Regions from separate parts of the Romboutsia sp. LXY-2 genome, predicted to be linked through region 2. Evidence: riboswitches for the same ligand, from Rfam matches in the RefSeq annotation. Region 2 holds a riboswitch; each other region holds the start of a gene.

Region 1 (7,017 bases), on a different contig from region 2:
ATTACTATAATGGCTTTTATTACATTGTTTCCCTTTGTATATATGATATTGTCAAGCTTAATGACATTCCAAGAGGCAACAAGTATACCTCCAACATTGTTTCCAAAAGATTTTCAATGGCAAAACTTTAGCCTTGCAATGAAACAAGCTCCTTTTGCTATATATTTCTTAAATACTATTTTAGTCGCAGGATTATCTACATTAGGAACAATAATAACATCAATACTTGCTGCATTTGCTTTAGTAAAGCTTGAGTTTAAATATAAAAATGTTTTAATACTTTCAATGATTGCTCTACTAATGGTTCCTTATGAAGTTGTTGTATTTACAAACTATCAAACAATTGCAAAACTAGGCTTACTTGATACTTACACAGCTTTAATAGTCCCTTCACTTGCGAGTGTATTTTATATATTCTATTTAAAAGAATACTTATCAAGTATACCTTTATCATATTATAAAGCTGCTAAGGTTGATGGATGTAGTGATTTAGAGTTTATTACAAAAATATTAATCCCTCTAGGTAAACCAGCTTTATTTACTATGGGAATATTAAGCTTTATAAACGGATGGAATTCTTTTTTATGGCCAATATTAGTTACAAACACTAAAGAAATGAGACTATTAAGCAACGGCCTTAGTGCCTTTGCAACTGAAAGTGGTACAAATGTTCAATTACAAATGGCGGCTTCAACAATAACTATAGTACCAATATTAATAGTATATTTCATTTTTAGAAAGCAAATAATCAGAGGAGTTGTTAAGAGTGGTGTTAAAGGATAAAAAAACTAAAATTACTTTTCATAATGGTATATTGACCATTGGAGGAACAATAATAGAAGTTATATATAAAGATAGCCATATATTTTTTGATTTTGGTAGTGAGTACAACCCAGCTTCTGAAATACAACCTAATGATTTACAAGGATTATTAGACAATAACTTGGTACCATATTTAAATAATATGTTTGACCCAGCGATACCTTTAAATAGTTATGAGTCTAAGGATGACAGTTTTATGAATACAGCTGTATTTTTATCACACGTACACTTAGATCATTCTAAGATTATAAACTATTTAAACCCCAATGTACCTTTATATACACTAGAAGGTACAAAGTCTTTGCTTAATACTTTAAATATTAACAATGATTTTTTATTCCCTCTTTATAATAATAAAGATAAAAATACAAGAGATATAATTGGTGTTAAAGAAAATGAAATAATAGAAGTTGGTGAAATAAAAGTAAAAGTAATGCCTATAGACCATGATGCTTACGGTGCATGTGCTCTTTTGATACAGACTCCTGACTTAAAGATATCTTATACAGGAGATTTAAGAATACATGGTTATAGAAAGGATGACACATATAATTTCTGCAAAGAAAGTAAAAACTGTGATGTACTTTTAATAGAAGGTGTTAGTGTTTCTTTCCAGGATTTTGATGATGAAAACCTTGGTGATGATTCTACTAATGAATGTGATTTAATAAATAGAATAAATAAAGTGATAAAAGAAAATCCTAATAAACAGATTACTTTTAACTACTATATTTCTAATATAGAAAGAATAATGAATATTATAAAGTATAGCCCTAGAAAAGTTGTTTTAGATGCATATTCTTCTTATGTAGTTAAAGAAGCTACTAATTTTGAAAGTCTTTATTATCAATTAGATGATAAAGACTATGGTTTAAGTATTGATAAAAAAGTAGATTTTAAAGATTTGTTAAAGGATGAAAGACGATTTTTATGGCAATTAGATACACTTGCCTTAAAATATATAGACAAATTAAAAAAAGGTGGACTATATATCCACTCAAATGCAACACCACTTGGTGAGTTTGACCCATCCTATGCTCCATTTATTAAAAACTTTGAAGATAGAGGTATTAAATTTATTAGGATTGGCTGTAGCGGGCATGCTCATCCAAATGACTTAATTAAAATAATTAATTTAATTAAGCCAAGGCTTCTTATTCCAATACACTCTTATCGTCCTGAAAAATTATATAACGAGCATGGGGATGTATTATTACCAAAGAAAAATCAAACTATTTAAGGAGGAAAAAATGAAAGTATCTAAAAAATTATTAGTTTGTTTACTGTCATTAGGTTTAATGACAGGATGTAGTAACAAAAAAGCAGAACAACCAGCCAATGAAGAAATTATAACAGAAATAACAGCACCAGTAGAAATAACTTTCTGGCATGCAATGAGTGGTGCTCAAGAAGAAGCATTAAAGAAGCTAACATCAGAGTTTACAGCTAGTAATAAAAACATAACTGTAAACCTACAAAATCAATCTAGCTATCCAGACTTACAACAAAAGCTTACTGCAACAATAGCTAGCCCTAAGAATTTACCAACTTTAACTCAAGCATATCCAGACTGGATGTTAAATCCTATAAAAGATGGCTTAGTTCTAGGATTAGATAACTATATTAATCATGAGAAAATAGGCTTTGAAAACTATGATGATATATTAGAAGGATTTAGAGCTGTTACAAAAATAGATGGTGTTACATATAGAATACCATTTAATAAATCTACTGAAGTTTTATGGTATAACAAAACTATGTTAGATGAATTAGGATTAAAAGCTCCAACAACATATGAGGAATTTACTAATGTATGTAAAGAAATAAAAGCAAAAAAAGGAATTGTTGGTGGTGGATTTGATTCTTTAAGTAATTATTATACTACGTACTTAAAAAATCAAAATGTAGTATATGATTCAAAATTTGATCCAACTAGTGAACCTTCAGTTAAAGCTGTTGACTATTACTTAAATGGTATAAAAGATGGATACTTTAGAATAGCTGGTACTGATAAATTCTTATCTGGACCTTTTGCTAACGAAACTATTGGTATGTTTGTAGGATCAAATGCTGGAGAAAGTTTTGTTACTTCAGGAGTTAGCGATAAGTTTGAAGTTGGTGTTGTACCATATCCTGCAAAACATAGAATGCAACAAGGAACTGATTTATATGTATTTACAAATGCTTCAGCTGAGCAAAGAACTGCAGCTATTGAATACTTAAAGTTTTTAACAACTAAAGAAAATCAAATAACTTGGGCTAAAGAAACTGGTTATATTCCTGTAAGAAAGAGCGCAATAGAATCAGATGAATATAAAAAATCTGGTAGCTTAGTTGCACCAATAGTATCTGAAGCTACTAAAGATTTATATACAAATCCTGTTATGCCAAATGCAGATAGTGCATACCGTGAATCAGCAATAATGCTAGAAGGCATATTAGCACAACCTACTTCTGATGTTAAAGCTAAGTTAGATGATTTTAAATCAACTTTAATGTCTATTTGGGAATAGTTTCTTTAAGATAAAATAAATTAAGGGTACTTCTAGGTACCCTTAATTATATTTAATATTTATTATAGTTGTGGATTTTCACCATTCATTAATTTTTTCATAGTTCTCATCGAACACATTTTACCACACATAGTACAGCTTTCCTTCTCATCAGGTATTGAACTTTCTCTATATTTTCTTGGCTTTTCTGGATCTAGAGCTAAATTTATCATTTCATCAAAGTTAATATCAGCTCTTGCTTTACTCATTTTATAGTCCCAATTTTTTGCACCATTAACTCCTTTGGCTATATCTGCTGCATGGGCTGCAATCTTAGCTGCTACTATTCCTTCTTTCATATCGTCTAAATCAGGAAGTCTTAAATGCTCTGCTGGAGTTACATAACATAAGAAGTCTGCACCATAGGTTGCTGCTATTGCTCCACCTATTGCAGAAGTTATATGGTCATATCCTGGAGCTACATCCGTTACTATTGGACCTAATACATAAAAAGGTGCTCCATGGCAAAGCTTCTTTTGAAGTACCATATTGGCTTCTATTTCATTTATAGCCATATGACCAGGACCTTCTACTATTATTTGTACATTTTTCTCCCAAGCCCTTTTAGTTAGCTCTCCCAATGTTATTAATTCTTTTATTTGGCAGGCATCTGTTGCATCATTTATTGAACCAGGTCTTAAAGCATCTCCTAAAGATATTGTCATATCATACTGTGCACATATTTCTAGTAGTCTATCATAATACTCATAAAAAGGATTTTCTGCATTATTTAGCTCCATCCAAGCATATAAAAGAGATCCACCTCTTGAAACTATATGAGTTAATCTTTTATTTCTTTTTAAGGTTTCAACAGACTCTCTATTAAGACCGGCATGTACAGTAATAAAATCCACACCATCTTCTCCATGTTTCTCAACTACTTTAAAAAATTCGTCTACTGTAATATCTTTTAATTCTTTATCATAAAACCCAATGGCATCATACATAGGCACAGTACCTATCATTGCACTTGACATATTAACTATATTCTTTCTTAAACCTTCTGTTTTTCCATAATTAGAAAGGTCCATTATAGCTTCAGCTCCCATATTAAGTGCTACTCTAACCTTCTCTAATTCTTTATCATAATCGCAGCAGTCTTTAGATATTCCTAAATTAACATTTATTTTAGTTCTTAAGCCTTTTCCAACACCTTCAGCACTTAATGATTTATGATTTTTATTTGCTGGTATTGCTATTTGTCCTTTTGCTACTAATTCTAATATTTCCTCTATTTTTTTACTTTCTTTAGTAGCAACAATTTGCATTTCTTTTGTTATTATTCCTTTTTTTGCAGCATCCATTTGTGTTGAGTAATTCATTTTATCCCCCTAATTTTTAGCTATACCTTGATTGAGAGTTTTATATACTAAAAAAAGCTATATTCCACATAGGAACATAGCTTTTTGATTACATTACAAAAAAGTATATAAATCTGCTTTCCTACGCTGGCATTATCCAGATCAGGTACAAGGGTTGATTTTCATCTCTCAGTCTTTCGACACCCCTAGCTAATATTTTATTTTACAATTGTATTGTAACTCTATTCTTTACAAAAATCAATTAAATTATTAGATTTATATGTATTCTTCAATTTTTTCTTTTAAGCTTTTTTCAGGAATAAATCCTACTAATCTATCTTTTTCTTTACCATCCTTAAAAACTATTACAGTTGGAACTGTAGTTACTGTAAATTTTTGTGCAAGATCCATGCTTTCATCTATATCAACTTTAAAGAAATCTGCTTTGTCTTCCATTTCTTCTGCTAATGATTCAAATACTGGTGAAAGCATTTTGCAAGGTCCACACCATGTTGCAAAGAAATCAACTACAACCACTCCTTCTTTATATTCTACTTCATTTACAAATTCATTTGTGTTTATTATATTAGCCATCTTTTACTCTCCTTTTATTTTGTTAATATAAATTCAGAAATTCATATAGTAATAATAGGTTTTTCATTTGTGTTTTTATTATACATTAAATAAATATATCTTTTTAAAATTAACTATAACTAAATTATGTAAACCATTTCGATTATATTTACTTTATAATAACGCTTTTTATACGTAAATAAGAGTTAGTATATGCTAACTCTTATTTACCATAATCTGATGAAATTACAAAGTCTTTAAAGGATTTACATATAGGTGAAAGATATGAATTTTTCATCCAACCCATATATATTATACTGTTTTTTATTTCTTCTTTAATTTTAATTACTGATACTAAATTTTTATTTATTAAGGGCGTATTAGGTATAATACTTATTCCTGCACCAGTAGCTACCAAACCTTCAAATATAGTAGAACTGCTTGGTTTAATTGAAATCTTTGGTATATATCCTAATGAATTTTTATACCACTGCATTTTATCTTCATTTATTTCACATGATGAAACAAAATACTCGTCTTTTAAGTCTTTTAAAGAAACTTCTTCTTCATTTGCAAGTTTATGATTTTTAGGAACTATTAAAACATATTCTTCTTTTTTTATTGGAATAAATTCTATGTCGCTATTTTCTGAAATAGAATCTTGTGTATCAAAAAAGCATAATTCAATATTACTATTTTTTAAATCCATTAACATATCTACTCTTGATTGATAATTAAACTGGAATTTAGCATTAGGATTATTATTAAAAAATACACTAATTACAAGAGGCATAAAGTACGTACCAACGTTAGAAGTTGAAGAAATTGAAATTGTTCCCGTATCAGCATCGGTTATTTTTTTTAATTCCTTTATACCCTTTTCTATTTCTTCTAATGCTTTACTTATATGATTTAAAAATATATTTCCAAAGGATGTAAGCTTTATATTTCTACCTTCTTTTTTAAAAAGCGGTACTTCAAGCTCTTCTTCTAATTTTGCTATTGCTTTACTTAAGGCAGGCTGAGATACTGCTAATTTTTGTGATGCTATAGTGAAGTTTTCTGTTTCTGCAATAGTTTTAAAATACTCTAACTGTTGTAAGTTCATATTACCTCCTTTAATAGTATAGAAAATATTTTATAATAATTTCATAAATTGGTTTTATATACAGTTTATATAACCAATAGTTATATAAGTATGAAAATTTTCAATTAGACATTACTGATTTACCAATGCTATAATTAAAAACATAGTAAATAAACTATAATTAATAATTATAGATATTTTATTAATTTATGTCAAATTCTTATTTGAGGAGATTAAATATTATGATGAATGTAAACAAAGAAAAATGTATTTCATGTGAATTATGTATTAAAGACTGTCCTACAAGGTGTATATCATTAGTAGATAATAAAGCAGATATTAATAATAATAATTGTATAAAGTGTGGTCACTGTGTAGCAATATGCCCTAAGTATGCTATTACTACAGACGAATATAACATGGATGATGTTATAGAATACGATAAAGAGAAATTTGATGTTGATAGTGATAATTTATTAAACTTTATTAAATTTAGAAGATCAACTAGACAATTTAAAGCTAAAGATGTAGAAATAGAAAAGCTTAATAAAATAGTAGAAGCTGGAAGATTTACTCAAACTTCAACGAATAGTCAAGATGTCTCATATATTGTAGTAAGAGATGATTTAGAAAAACTTAAAGAAATAACTTTAGAAGCATTACACGGTCAAGGTCAATACTT
Region 2 (7,017 bases):
TGGATAATAAATAATGGAAATGAATTTATTTCACAACTTGAAAATAAAGAAGATTATAAGTTAGGAAGTATGGAATAAATAATTTAGTCATATTTATATTAATTATATTGAAATTTAAAACTAAAAGTAGCTGAAATATGAAATGAATAAAAATAATAGAAGACTAGAATTAATTCTAGTCTTCTATTCATTTTAAAGAGTTACAAATATAAAGATAAATTATATAACTAATTTTTTACTAAGGTACCTTCATTTAATAATTCAAAGCCTTCTTCATTTACAAGGAAATCATATAATTCAAAGGCATCGTATTTACAAAAATTATCTAAACAGAATCGTGTATCTTCTTCTAACTTATCGAATTCATCATAGTAATCAAATGTTACTGCCATTTTTACCATGTAGTCTCTAAGTTTATCCATATCAACTAGTTTATATGCATATTCTATTTCAAGTTCTTTTCTATCTATCATGTTCTTAACTACATTTAATAAGTATTTCTTATCATCAAAATTTATTATTATTGGATTAACATTGTTTTTGATATCAACTATCTTTGATTTAAGCTCAGAAAAACATTCACTTAAATTATTCATAACAAATGATTCATATCCACTTTGGTTAAATAAACCTTGAACATCTGATATTAATAGATTATTCATATGACTTCTAAACATTAATAATCCAAAGTTATTATAAGTAGGGTCTTCAACCGGTTCTCCACTTTGTGTTTCAAATATTGGGTGAAGATGTTTGTGATATTTAGCTATTGAGCATCTAAATAAATCGCCTTCACGACCTTCAGGTAGACTATTAATAATAAAATCATCCATGTCGCTTCCTAAAAAGACTTTTTTATTTAATAATATATCTTTTATTTTATCTATACTTTCTTTATAAATATCTAAATTATCTTCTTTAACTAGTATTTTTAATATTATCTCTTTATATATTTTATTTAAAATATTGTTTAACTCTAAATTGTAGTCGTATTTCATATTGTTGCCTCCATTGATTATGATATTAGCTATATACCCTAAAAAACGAGAAGTAATCTTATTAAAATAAAATTATAAAAGAAAAATATGTGTCTAAGGATTATCTGAAGAATAACTAAATGTTGACATTAAAGTCAAAAGTATTATAATTAACTTGTAAAGAGAATAGCTAGGGGAGCCAATGGCTGAGAGGAAATATCCGACCCTTATACCTGAACTGGGTAATGCCAGCGTAGGAAAGCTTATATATTGTAATCATGGAGTTATCTTCGATATTAATTGTTAGTAGCTTATACCATGGATAAAATATAAGTTTATCTATAGGTATGTTATTATGATTTATATTTTAGATAACTTTTTTATGCAAAATTTAAGGGGGACAGGAATGAGAAATTACCAAATACCAACATTAACAATAGCTGGTTCAGACTCAAGTGGAGGAGCAGGTGTACAAGCTGATTTAAAAGCATTTAGTGCAATAGGTACATATGGGATGAGTGTAATAACAGCAATTACTGCTCAAAACACACAAGGAGTTTTTGAAGTTGAAGAATTAAGTCAAAATATAATAAAAAAGCAAATAGAAGTAGTATTTAATGACATAAGACCTAAAGCTACAAAAATAGGTATGGTATCAAGTCCAGAAATAATACTTGAAATAGCTAATACTTTAAAGAAGTACAATCCAGAAAATTTAGTTGTAGACCCAGTTATGATATCAAAGAGTGGGTTTTCACTGCTTAGAAAAGAAGCAAAAAAAAATCTAATAAAGTATTTAATACCAATGGCATACATTATAACTCCAAATGTTCCTGAAGCTGAAGAGATTACTGGTATGAAGATAAATACTTTAGACGATATGAAAATAGCTGGTGAGAAAATTCTAGAAATGGGACCTAAGCATGTGCTAATGAAAGGCGGCCACTTAGAGGGAGATGCTATAGATATATTAATGGGAAAAGATATATATGAAGTTTACGAAAGTAAAAGGTTAGATAGAAAAAATACTCATGGTACAGGATGTACTATATCTTCAGCTATAGCTTCACACTTAGCGTTAGGATATGATATAAAGGAATCAGTATCTTTAAGTAAGACATATATTACTGATGCAATAAAAAATAGCTTTGATATTGGACATGGTGTAGGACCAGTACATCATTTTTATAAATTTGAAAAATAATCGTTGGAGGAATTAGATAATTCTAATATTAATATTATGAAAAATAAATTAAAAGAAGATTTAAAACTATACTTAGTAACCGATAGTGATATCTTAAAAAATAGAGATTTTTATAAGTGTATAGAAGATGCATTAAAAGGTGGAGTAACTATGGTTCAACTAAGAGAGAAAGATGCATCTGGAAAAGAATTTTTAGAAAAAGCGTTAAAGTTAAGAGAATTAACTAAAAAATATAATACCACATTCATTATAAATGATAGAGTAGATATTGCATTGCTTTGTGATGCAGATGGAGTACATGTAGGCCAAAGTGATATAGATGCGAAACATGTAAGAACTTTAATAGGTCCAGATAAGATACTTGGAGTTTCAGCTAGAGATATTGAAGAAGCAAGAGCTGCTTATGAGAATGGTGCTGATTATATAGGTGTAGGAGCTATGTATTCAACATCAACAAAACTTGACGCTAAGTCAGTTTCTTTTGATACAGTAAAAGCTATAAAGGAAAATACTAATATGCCAATAGTTCTTATAGGTGGTATAAATTTAGATAATTTTGAAGAATTGAAAAGTTTAAACTGCGATGGATATGCAATAGTATCAGCCATATTAAAAGCAAATGACATATACTTAGAAACAAAAAAGTGGACAGAAAAAAATTAATCAATAAAAAATAATACTAGCAAAATAAATAGGATATGTAAGATTTTAATCTTCACATATCCTATCTTTATATTAACCTACTACATAGGAGGAATAATATTTTCTAGAGTACTATTTTTTATAAGGAACTTTTTTAGGTGGTATATATTGTTCCTTTGTTTGTCCAGCAGGACCTTGAGTACCAGTATCTCCCTTAGGACCTTGAGGACCCATCGGTCCAGTAGGGCCTTGAGAACCAGTGTCACCTTTAGGGCCTTGAGGACCCATTGGTCCAGTCGGACCAGCAGGGCCTTGAGAGCCAGTATCTCCCTTAGGACCTTTACTTCCTGTACCAGTAGAACCTGCTACGCCAGTATCACCTTGAGGACCCTTAGGGCCAGCAGGACCTTGAGGACCCATAGGACCCATAGGACCAGCAGGGCCTTGAGGACCTACATCACCCTTATCCCCTTTAGGACCTTTAGAGCCGGCTGAACCAGAAGAACCAGCAGGACCTTGAGGACCTATATCACCTTTGTCCCCTTTAGGCCCTTTAGGACCCATTGGTCCAGCAGGACCTTGTGGGCCAGCCACGCCAGCTCCAGAACCAACATTACATAATGGATTTACATAAACTTCTTTTCCTAAATCTACATATTGAATAGATGATAATTTTACATATATAGGCCCCTTACCAGAAGCAGTTTTCCCCATAACTGCACAGTGATTAACTTCACATATTTTTAATCTTAAAATACAGTCACTGTCTTCTAATTTTAATCCTACGACTCTACCTATAGAATGGCATAATAAATTATACATTAGCATATCGCAGCAATCAACTGGATATACGAATATAGGTGGCATAGGTTTTGTCTTTTTGCTAGTAGAGCAAGGTTTCTTATTAGTTTCATGTTTTTCCATACATTTACACTGTTTCAGTTCTTTACATGAACATTCAGTATGGCAAAGATTAGCTTTATTCGTACAGTCTTTATGCATATACAACACTCCATGTTAATTTTTTTTAGTAGATATTCTACATAGTATAGTTATATGATTAAAAGACCAAAAATGGGACATTATATACTACATTAGATTTAGTCAAAGTTCTGCAAAAAAGGATATAATTTATAGTAAGTTAATAGAAGGTCTACCATCTTGCCATAGCTTTTAGTGCCTTCTTTTACTCCATTTGATTTTAAGTATGCATCGTTAAAGTCATTTGAAATCTCATCGATTTTTCCTTCGTATTTTTTCCAAAAGGCCCTATTATTTTCTAAATCCTTTAATACGTCGTCGCTAATAGCTCTAGAAAGTTTTTCGTAAGTTTCATAGTCAACGTTTCTAAAAGCAGATGTTGTATGATTCAATGCTAAGATATATCCAGAGTATTTAAAATCTATATCTGGATGATTTATACTTGCTAAATATGCTATAAAGTTTGCTTCATCCTCACTTGCAAAACCTCTTTGATGGGCCATCTCATGAGTAACTGTTGAGGGTATATATATATCAGGTATTTTGATGTTCACATTTGCTTCTCCTGTCCATGGGAAATAGATACCCGTTATTCCGGTGTAACACATAAGATTTGAAGATATAACATATTTTGGACTTCCGTAACTTCCTGAAACAGATGGAATAATATCTAAAATATTATCGTATCCAAGTTGTGCTCTTGAAATAATTCCTATATAATCTGAATTTCCTTTCATTATTTTATTACTATCTTCACTGACTAGTTTTCTAGTATTGTTTGCATTATCTATTAAATACTTATATAAATTCGCCAGATCTTCTGTTGAGTTATTTGGGATTGATATATTTGTCTTATTAATATCATTATAATTCTCTACTAATGTAGCCTGTAAAGGCATTCTATTGTAGTTTATGCCCCATAATATTACAAAAATAAAATATGCAATAGAAAAAGCACATAATAAATTTAAAATAAAATTCTGAAGAAGGGGCTTTAACTTATTTCTATGAAAGATAGCTATGTAAATAAAATATATTAAAATAGACACTAAGGAAATTACTAAAATATACATTGTAAGTTCATATAGTGAAAATGGTATAATCCCAGTAATTTTGCTCAATACTTGAACTATAACCTTATTGATACTTGTTGAGTAATATTTCTCAACCAAACCAGGAAATTTGGAGCAAATATAATTAATTATTATAGCTATAGGGAATAGTAGGATTGAACGAGCTCTTAATTTCATTAATTTACACCTCCGTAAAAGTTATTATAACAACATTATAGCAATAATAAAAATATTAAGAAATAAATATTATATAGTTCATAAATATGTTATAATGTTACAAAAATAGAAAGGATTAATTATGAAAGCGATTATTATAAAACTTACAAGAGATAACTTCAATTTTAGATTTAAGCAATATGAGGGGATGTTTTTCCATGCTACAATAAATGAAGAAAGTGAAGTTGTAAAATATAAAATAACTAAAGATAAAGAAGGTATGGAATTGAAAGAGTTTGGCAATACACATTTAAAAGAAAATGATATGCTATACATTCCTCAGATAGAAGCGTATATAGACTTAAAAACAATAAAATAATTTAAAACTCTGGGATAATAAATCTCAGAGTTTTTTAATTTATTAGGCTAGAAACATATTATATACGAATAACAAAATAAGCCCAATTAATGCTAATTTAAAAATAAATCCACTTATATATTTGATTATTTTAAAAGAAACTCCAATAACAACAATTAACAATAATATTTTTATAATTAAATTTAAATCCATTTTTCTTGCCTCCCATCAACAATAGTAGTATTATTACTAAAATTTATAGAAAAAATACTATTATTTGTAAGTATATGAATATTTTATCATATTATTGAGATAATTAATTTAATATTAATATAATAGTAAGGTTTCGTACATAAAGATTACCATTACTACATAAGATTTACGTGTATGTAAATACTAGTAATAATAATTACAATATATTTACAAAAGAAGTAATAATTAATTATATTCAAATTTATGTTATATAATGGTTAATAGTAAAAATGTAATAAATAGGGAGTAAATTGATATGAGTTCAAAATTTTCATTTAGAAAAATAAAAGAAATACCAAATGATCCAAAGGTAATCCATGCAAAGGGAGCGCTTTTAGAGAAAATGGGAAAAATAGATCAAGCTATAGAAATCTATAAGCAAGCGGCAATAGAAGGATATGTAAAATCTCAGTACACGTTAGGTAATATTTATAGAAGTAAAAAACAAAATGCGGAAGCAGAAAAATGGTATAGTATGGCATATAAAAATGGATATGAAGATGCTGCTTTTGACATTGGCAATATGTATTTTGAAATTGAAGCCTATGAATATGCATTATATTGGTACGAAAAGATTGCTGTATTAGGTGACATAAAGAGTCAAAACAATTTAGGAGTTACACACTTTTATTTAAAAGATTTTGCAAGAAGTGAAAAATGGCTTAAAGAAGCATGCGATACAAATTTTCCTAAGGCATGTTATAACCTAGGAGTTTTATATAATCATTTAGATAGAAAAGAAGAAGCACTTGAATATTATAAGAAAGGATCTATATTGTTAGATGAAGATGCAAAATATAACTTAGCAGTATTAAGTAAAGATGTTGATGAAAAAAGTGCAATAAGTTTATATAAACAGCTTCATAAAGTTGGGCACATAAAGGGGTGTTACAATATGGGTCTAATGATGGAGATATCTAATAATCTTGAAGAAGCGGAACGTTTTTATATAAAAAGTGCAGATAAAAATGATGTTAAATCTCAATATAGACTAGGATGTATATATGATAATCAAAATCTTAAAGAGGAAGCTATAACATATTATAAAAAGGCAATTGATAATAAACATACTAAATCGCAATATAAATTAGGTAATTTATATAATAAGGAAAATCATATAGAAAGCGCAAAGATGTATTACACAATGGCAGCAGAAAACAATATGTGTGAAGCTAAAAATAATTTAGCTGGTTTATATTTTGAAGAGGAAGATTACGAAAATGCAATAAAGCTTTATGAAGAAGCTATAGCTGATGGTTGTAAGGAATCAATAGAAAATTTAGGTGATTTATATTATAAAAAAAATGATATAGAAAAAGCTATATCATATTATTTGAGAAACTCTGGTAGTTTAACTTGTCAGAGTAAGCTTGG
Region 3 (7,017 bases), 380 kb from region 2:
AAAAATCAAAATGTAGTATATGATTCAAAATTTGATCCAACTAGTGAACCTTCAGTTAAAGCTGTTGACTATTACTTAAATGGTATAAAAGATGGATACTTTAGAATAGCTGGTACTGATAAATTCTTATCTGGACCTTTTGCTAACGAAACTATTGGTATGTTTGTAGGATCAAATGCTGGAGAAAGTTTTGTTACTTCAGGAGTTAGCGATAAGTTTGAAGTTGGTGTTGTACCATATCCTGCAAAACATAGAATGCAACAAGGAACTGATTTATATGTATTTACAAATGCTTCAGCTGAGCAAAGAACTGCAGCTATTGAATACTTAAAGTTTTTAACAACTAAAGAAAATCAAATAACTTGGGCTAAAGAAACTGGTTATATTCCTGTAAGAAAGAGCGCAATAGAATCAGATGAATATAAAAAATCTGGTAGCTTAGTTGCACCAATAGTATCTGAAGCTACTAAAGATTTATATACAAATCCTGTTATGCCAAATGCAGATAGTGCATACCGTGAATCAGCAATAATGCTAGAAGGCATATTAGCACAACCTACTTCTGATGTTAAAGCTAAGTTAGATGATTTTAAATCAACTTTAATGTCTATTTGGGAATAGTTTCTTTAAGATAAAATAAATTAAGGGTACTTCTAGGTACCCTTAATTATATTTAATATTTATTATAGTTGTGGATTTTCACCATTCATTAATTTTTTCATAGTTCTCATCGAACACATTTTACCACACATAGTACAGCTTTCCTTCTCATCAGGTATTGAACTTTCTCTATATTTTCTTGGCTTTTCTGGATCTAGAGCTAAATTTATCATTTCATCAAAGTTAATATCAGCTCTTGCTTTACTCATTTTATAGTCCCAATTTTTTGCACCATTAACTCCTTTGGCTATATCTGCTGCATGGGCTGCAATCTTAGCTGCTACTATTCCTTCTTTCATATCGTCTAAATCAGGAAGTCTTAAATGCTCTGCTGGAGTTACATAACATAAGAAGTCTGCACCATAGGTTGCTGCTATTGCTCCACCTATTGCAGAAGTTATATGGTCATATCCTGGAGCTACATCCGTTACTATTGGACCTAATACATAAAAAGGTGCTCCATGGCAAAGCTTCTTTTGAAGTACCATATTGGCTTCTATTTCATTTATAGCCATATGACCAGGACCTTCTACTATTATTTGTACATTTTTCTCCCAAGCCCTTTTAGTTAGCTCTCCCAATGTTATTAATTCTTTTATTTGGCAGGCATCTGTTGCATCATTTATTGAACCAGGTCTTAAAGCATCTCCTAAAGATATTGTCATATCATACTGTGCACATATTTCTAGTAGTCTATCATAATACTCATAAAAAGGATTTTCTGCATTATTTAGCTCCATCCAAGCATATAAAAGAGATCCACCTCTTGAAACTATATGAGTTAATCTTTTATTTCTTTTTAAGGTTTCAACAGACTCTCTATTAAGACCGGCATGTACAGTAATAAAATCCACACCATCTTCTCCATGTTTCTCAACTACTTTAAAAAATTCGTCTACTGTAATATCTTTTAATTCTTTATCATAAAACCCAATGGCATCATACATAGGCACAGTACCTATCATTGCACTTGACATATTAACTATATTCTTTCTTAAACCTTCTGTTTTTCCATAATTAGAAAGGTCCATTATAGCTTCAGCTCCCATATTAAGTGCTACTCTAACCTTCTCTAATTCTTTATCATAATCGCAGCAGTCTTTAGATATTCCTAAATTAACATTTATTTTAGTTCTTAAGCCTTTTCCAACACCTTCAGCACTTAATGATTTATGATTTTTATTTGCTGGTATTGCTATTTGTCCTTTTGCTACTAATTCTAATATTTCCTCTATTTTTTTACTTTCTTTAGTAGCAACAATTTGCATTTCTTTTGTTATTATTCCTTTTTTTGCAGCATCCATTTGTGTTGAGTAATTCATTTTATCCCCCTAATTTTTAGCTATACCTTGATTGAGAGTTTTATATACTAAAAAAAGCTATATTCCACATAGGAACATAGCTTTTTGATTACATTACAAAAAAGTATATAAATCTGCTTTCCTACGCTGGCATTATCCAGATCAGGTACAAGGGTTGATTTTCATCTCTCAGTCTTTCGACACCCCTAGCTAATATTTTATTTTACAATTGTATTGTAACTCTATTCTTTACAAAAATCAATTAAATTATTAGATTTATATGTATTCTTCAATTTTTTCTTTTAAGCTTTTTTCAGGAATAAATCCTACTAATCTATCTTTTTCTTTACCATCCTTAAAAACTATTACAGTTGGAACTGTAGTTACTGTAAATTTTTGTGCAAGATCCATGCTTTCATCTATATCAACTTTAAAGAAATCTGCTTTGTCTTCCATTTCTTCTGCTAATGATTCAAATACTGGTGAAAGCATTTTGCAAGGTCCACACCATGTTGCAAAGAAATCAACTACAACCACTCCTTCTTTATATTCTACTTCATTTACAAATTCATTTGTGTTTATTATATTAGCCATCTTTTACTCTCCTTTTATTTTGTTAATATAAATTCAGAAATTCATATAGTAATAATAGGTTTTTCATTTGTGTTTTTATTATACATTAAATAAATATATCTTTTTAAAATTAACTATAACTAAATTATGTAAACCATTTCGATTATATTTACTTTATAATAACGCTTTTTATACGTAAATAAGAGTTAGTATATGCTAACTCTTATTTACCATAATCTGATGAAATTACAAAGTCTTTAAAGGATTTACATATAGGTGAAAGATATGAATTTTTCATCCAACCCATATATATTATACTGTTTTTTATTTCTTCTTTAATTTTAATTACTGATACTAAATTTTTATTTATTAAGGGCGTATTAGGTATAATACTTATTCCTGCACCAGTAGCTACCAAACCTTCAAATATAGTAGAACTGCTTGGTTTAATTGAAATCTTTGGTATATATCCTAATGAATTTTTATACCACTGCATTTTATCTTCATTTATTTCACATGATGAAACAAAATACTCGTCTTTTAAGTCTTTTAAAGAAACTTCTTCTTCATTTGCAAGTTTATGATTTTTAGGAACTATTAAAACATATTCTTCTTTTTTTATTGGAATAAATTCTATGTCGCTATTTTCTGAAATAGAATCTTGTGTATCAAAAAAGCATAATTCAATATTACTATTTTTTAAATCCATTAACATATCTACTCTTGATTGATAATTAAACTGGAATTTAGCATTAGGATTATTATTAAAAAATACACTAATTACAAGAGGCATAAAGTACGTACCAACGTTAGAAGTTGAAGAAATTGAAATTGTTCCCGTATCAGCATCGGTTATTTTTTTTAATTCCTTTATACCCTTTTCTATTTCTTCTAATGCTTTACTTATATGATTTAAAAATATATTTCCAAAGGATGTAAGCTTTATATTTCTACCTTCTTTTTTAAAAAGCGGTACTTCAAGCTCTTCTTCTAATTTTGCTATTGCTTTACTTAAGGCAGGCTGAGATACTGCTAATTTTTGTGATGCTATAGTGAAGTTTTCTGTTTCTGCAATAGTTTTAAAATACTCTAACTGTTGTAAGTTCATATTACCTCCTTTAATAGTATAGAAAATATTTTATAATAATTTCATAAATTGGTTTTATATACAGTTTATATAACCAATAGTTATATAAGTATGAAAATTTTCAATTAGACATTACTGATTTACCAATGCTATAATTAAAAACATAGTAAATAAACTATAATTAATAATTATAGATATTTTATTAATTTATGTCAAATTCTTATTTGAGGAGATTAAATATTATGATGAATGTAAACAAAGAAAAATGTATTTCATGTGAATTATGTATTAAAGACTGTCCTACAAGGTGTATATCATTAGTAGATAATAAAGCAGATATTAATAATAATAATTGTATAAAGTGTGGTCACTGTGTAGCAATATGCCCTAAGTATGCTATTACTACAGACGAATATAACATGGATGATGTTATAGAATACGATAAAGAGAAATTTGATGTTGATAGTGATAATTTATTAAACTTTATTAAATTTAGAAGATCAACTAGACAATTTAAAGCTAAAGATGTAGAAATAGAAAAGCTTAATAAAATAGTAGAAGCTGGAAGATTTACTCAAACTTCAACGAATAGTCAAGATGTCTCATATATTGTAGTAAGAGATGATTTAGAAAAACTTAAAGAAATAACTTTAGAAGCATTACACGGTCAAGGTCAATACTTACTTAATAACTTAAATGAAAAAACAAAGCAATTTGAAAAATATGCAAGAATGTGGGTTTCAATGTATGAAAGTTATAAGAAAAACCCTAAAGAAAATGATAGAGTGTTCTTTAATGCTCCAGCTGTAATACTTGTAGTTTCTAAGACTCCGATAAATGGAGGTCTTGCTTCTACAAATATGGAACTTATGACTAATGCTTTAGGTCTTGGTACTTTCTATAGTGGATTCTTAGTAAGAGCATCTCAAGGAAATGAGAAAATGAGAGAATTCTTAGGATTACAAGGTGAAGAACAAATAATCACTGCTATGGTAATAGGATATCCTGCTGTTAAATACCAAAGAACAGTTCCAAGAAAAGATGTATCAGTTTCTTGGATGTAAATATATATAGAAAAATAGTTATTATAAAGCTATAAAAAATAAACAAAAAGGTCTGTAAATACAGACCTTTTTTCTTATATATAACTATCTTTTTATCTTTTTATCTTTTAATAGTAATCTTCCTAAATATAAAAATACTATCCCTATTAATATCATTTGAATAGATTGTATTAATGATATTGCATTTATTTGTGATACTTCAATACTACTAGATTGATTTGTTAAGTGCGTTACTACTACTGATAATCCATTATTTAATAAGTGGATCATCATAGCAACAAATATTGAGCCAGACTTATAAACGCTATATGCTAAAACTAAACCTAAAATTGTTGTTGGAACCATTCTTATAAAGTCAATATGCATTGATCCAAATAATATAGCACTAAATATTATAGCTCTCTTAGGTGATTTATCATTTTTATTAAATGATTTAAATATAAATCCTCTAAATAGAAGTTCTTCACAAATTGCTGGTAAAAGAGCTACTACTATTAAGTTAATAATAAATGAGTTTTCCATAAATAATGCTTTATTTAAGGATTCCACAACTTCTTGGTTACTTGGGAATAAATATAATAATATTTGTGATACTAATAGAGCTATTATATATCCACCAATCCAAAGAACTATAGAGCCAAAAACATGTTTTATCGAAGGTAGTTTTATACTAAATACCTTTTTAAAATCAGCTTTAATATAATAAGCAAGTAATAATGGTAATAATAAAAGCATTCCTTGAGTCATGGCTATTCCTGCCATTTTAAATTTCATTTGAACTATACTACCAACATAAATTAATGCAAGCAGAGCTGTTGCATAAAGTACTATACCATCACTAGGAGCAGGCATTGTTCCTTTTTTGATGTTTGATCTTTTTTCTAAGAATGAGAAGCTTTTGTTTTCTCCAAATAATACTTCCTCAGAGTTAAATATTTTAGATAAGGCTACTACTGATAAAATAACAAAAGCAATATTTGAAACTAATACTAATGATATTAATCCTAAATCACTATTAAATGACATTACACTTTTTATTAATAATGATATGTTTACTACAGGAATTACTGCTGTTGTAGAAGTCAATTTTAAAGTTGGAAGCATACAAGCGTAAGATGGTATCATAATTAATAACATAAGTGGAGTAACATAGTTTTGTGCATCTTTAAAGCTTTTTGTAAAGGAACAAATACACAAACTAATAGCTGATACTACCATTGCAAATAAACATACACATATTATACATACTATTATTGGTCCAATTAGTTTTGTAATATCAAAACTTTCTATGGCCATAGAATTTGCTAAGTCTTGAGAATAAGCCATAAATCCAAGAGTCAATGCTATTGATAATATATTTAGTATTGCTGTTACAATAGCACTAAAAGATACAGAAAGGTACTTACCTATAATAAGCTCTAAGTTCGATATTGGCAAAGTAAGCAATGTCTCTAATGTTCCTCTTTCCTTTTCTCCTGCCATAACATCTATTGCTGGGTATATTGCACCTAGTAATACTCCCATTATAAGAATAAATGGTAATATCTGACCTAATAGATATCCTGCTTTTTCTTCGCTTTTTGCTAAATCTATATTTTGATAACTTACTGGATTCAATATATATTCAGAATCTAAACCTTCATTTTCTAATTTGCCTCTAATTATTGAATCTTTATATTCTAATAATATTTCATCAATTTTACTTTGTACTGCTAAAGACTTATCATTGGAGTTACTAGTGTATATTTTATAGTTTATTTTATTTTCTATATTTTCCTCTTTAATATATGCATCTAGTTGGCCTTCTTCTATTTCTTTTTCATAGTCTTTTGAATCTATTATTTTTATGCCTTCACTATCTTCATTACTATTATTATAATTAGAAAACCTATTTATTAATTCTTTGTTTACATCTTTATCAAAGGCAACTATTACTTCTTGGCTTTCCATAGAGTTCATACTCATCATAAGTATTTGTGAAAAACCTACTAAAATTAATGGATATAATATAATAGGCAAGACTATCATCATAAACAAGCTTTTTTTATCTCTTAAAATATCTAGCATTTCTTTTTTAAAGATTTCAAATATTATTTTAGTCCTCATGTAACTCACCTCTTTCATTGGCAAGTTTTATAAATGTGTCTCTTAAGTTTGTAGAATTAGTAAGTTTTTTTAGCTCTGTAGCATTTCCTTGAGCTATTATCTTACCTTTATGTATCATAATGATTCTATCGCAAAGACTTTCAGCTTCTTCCATATAATGCGTTGAGTAAAGTACTGTTTTTTTATTTTTCTTTTCTCTTTTCATAAAATCTATTATTGATTGACT

Evidence for each region. A riboswitch is a leader RNA that binds a small molecule or an ion and turns the genes downstream of it on or off. The one in region 2 is predicted to bind thiamine pyrophosphate.
Region 1: it holds a riboswitch for thiamine pyrophosphate, as region 2 does, so the genes downstream of both, thiC (phosphomethylpyrimidine synthase ThiC) here and thiD (bifunctional hydroxymethylpyrimidine kinase/phosphomethylpyrimidine kinase) in region 2, are expected to answer to the same signal.
Region 3: it holds a riboswitch for thiamine pyrophosphate, as region 2 does, so the genes downstream of both, thiC (phosphomethylpyrimidine synthase ThiC) here and thiD (bifunctional hydroxymethylpyrimidine kinase/phosphomethylpyrimidine kinase) in region 2, are expected to answer to the same signal.

What each region holds. Positions count from the first base shown of each region.
Region 1 covers NZ_JBKFGI010000004.1:163,563-170,579, reverse strand. Annotated here, with positions in the region: gene ACI48P_RS09110 (carbohydrate ABC transporter permease) at 1-783, shown strand, start outside; gene ACI48P_RS09105 (MBL fold metallo-hydrolase) at 767-2,062, shown strand; gene ACI48P_RS09100 (ABC transporter substrate-binding protein) at 2,073-3,335, shown strand; gene thiC (phosphomethylpyrimidine synthase ThiC) at 3,398-4,696, opposite strand; TPP riboswitch at 4,798-4,893, opposite strand; gene trxA (thioredoxin) at 4,952-5,269, opposite strand; gene ACI48P_RS09085 (LysR family transcriptional regulator) at 5,472-6,356, opposite strand; gene ACI48P_RS09080 (nitroreductase family protein) at 6,578-7,017, shown strand, end outside.
Region 2 covers NZ_JBKFGI010000003.1:106,519-113,535, forward strand. Annotated here, with positions in the region: gene ACI48P_RS06345 (GIY-YIG nuclease family protein) at 1-78, shown strand, start outside; gene ACI48P_RS06350 (hypothetical protein) at 228-998, opposite strand; TPP riboswitch at 1,160-1,254, shown strand; gene thiD (bifunctional hydroxymethylpyrimidine kinase/phosphomethylpyrimidine kinase) at 1,384-2,181, shown strand; gene thiE (thiamine phosphate synthase) at 2,185-2,844, shown strand; gene ACI48P_RS06365 (hypothetical protein) at 2,956-3,825, opposite strand; gene ACI48P_RS06370 (DUF3810 domain-containing protein) at 3,924-5,054, opposite strand; gene ACI48P_RS06375 (hypothetical protein) at 5,185-5,412, shown strand; gene ACI48P_RS06380 (hypothetical protein) at 5,455-5,604, opposite strand; gene ACI48P_RS06385 (tetratricopeptide repeat protein) at 5,900-7,017, shown strand, end outside.
Region 3 covers NZ_JBKFGI010000003.1:489,772-496,788, reverse strand. Annotated here, with positions in the region: gene ACI48P_RS08120 (ABC transporter substrate-binding protein) at 1-621, shown strand, start outside; gene thiC (phosphomethylpyrimidine synthase ThiC) at 684-1,982, opposite strand; TPP riboswitch at 2,084-2,179, opposite strand; gene trxA (thioredoxin) at 2,238-2,555, opposite strand; gene ACI48P_RS08105 (LysR family transcriptional regulator) at 2,758-3,642, opposite strand; gene ACI48P_RS08100 (nitroreductase family protein) at 3,864-4,685, shown strand; gene ACI48P_RS08095 (ABC transporter permease subunit/CPBP intramembrane protease) at 4,770-6,791, opposite strand; gene ACI48P_RS08090 (ABC transporter ATP-binding protein) at 6,781-7,017, opposite strand, start outside.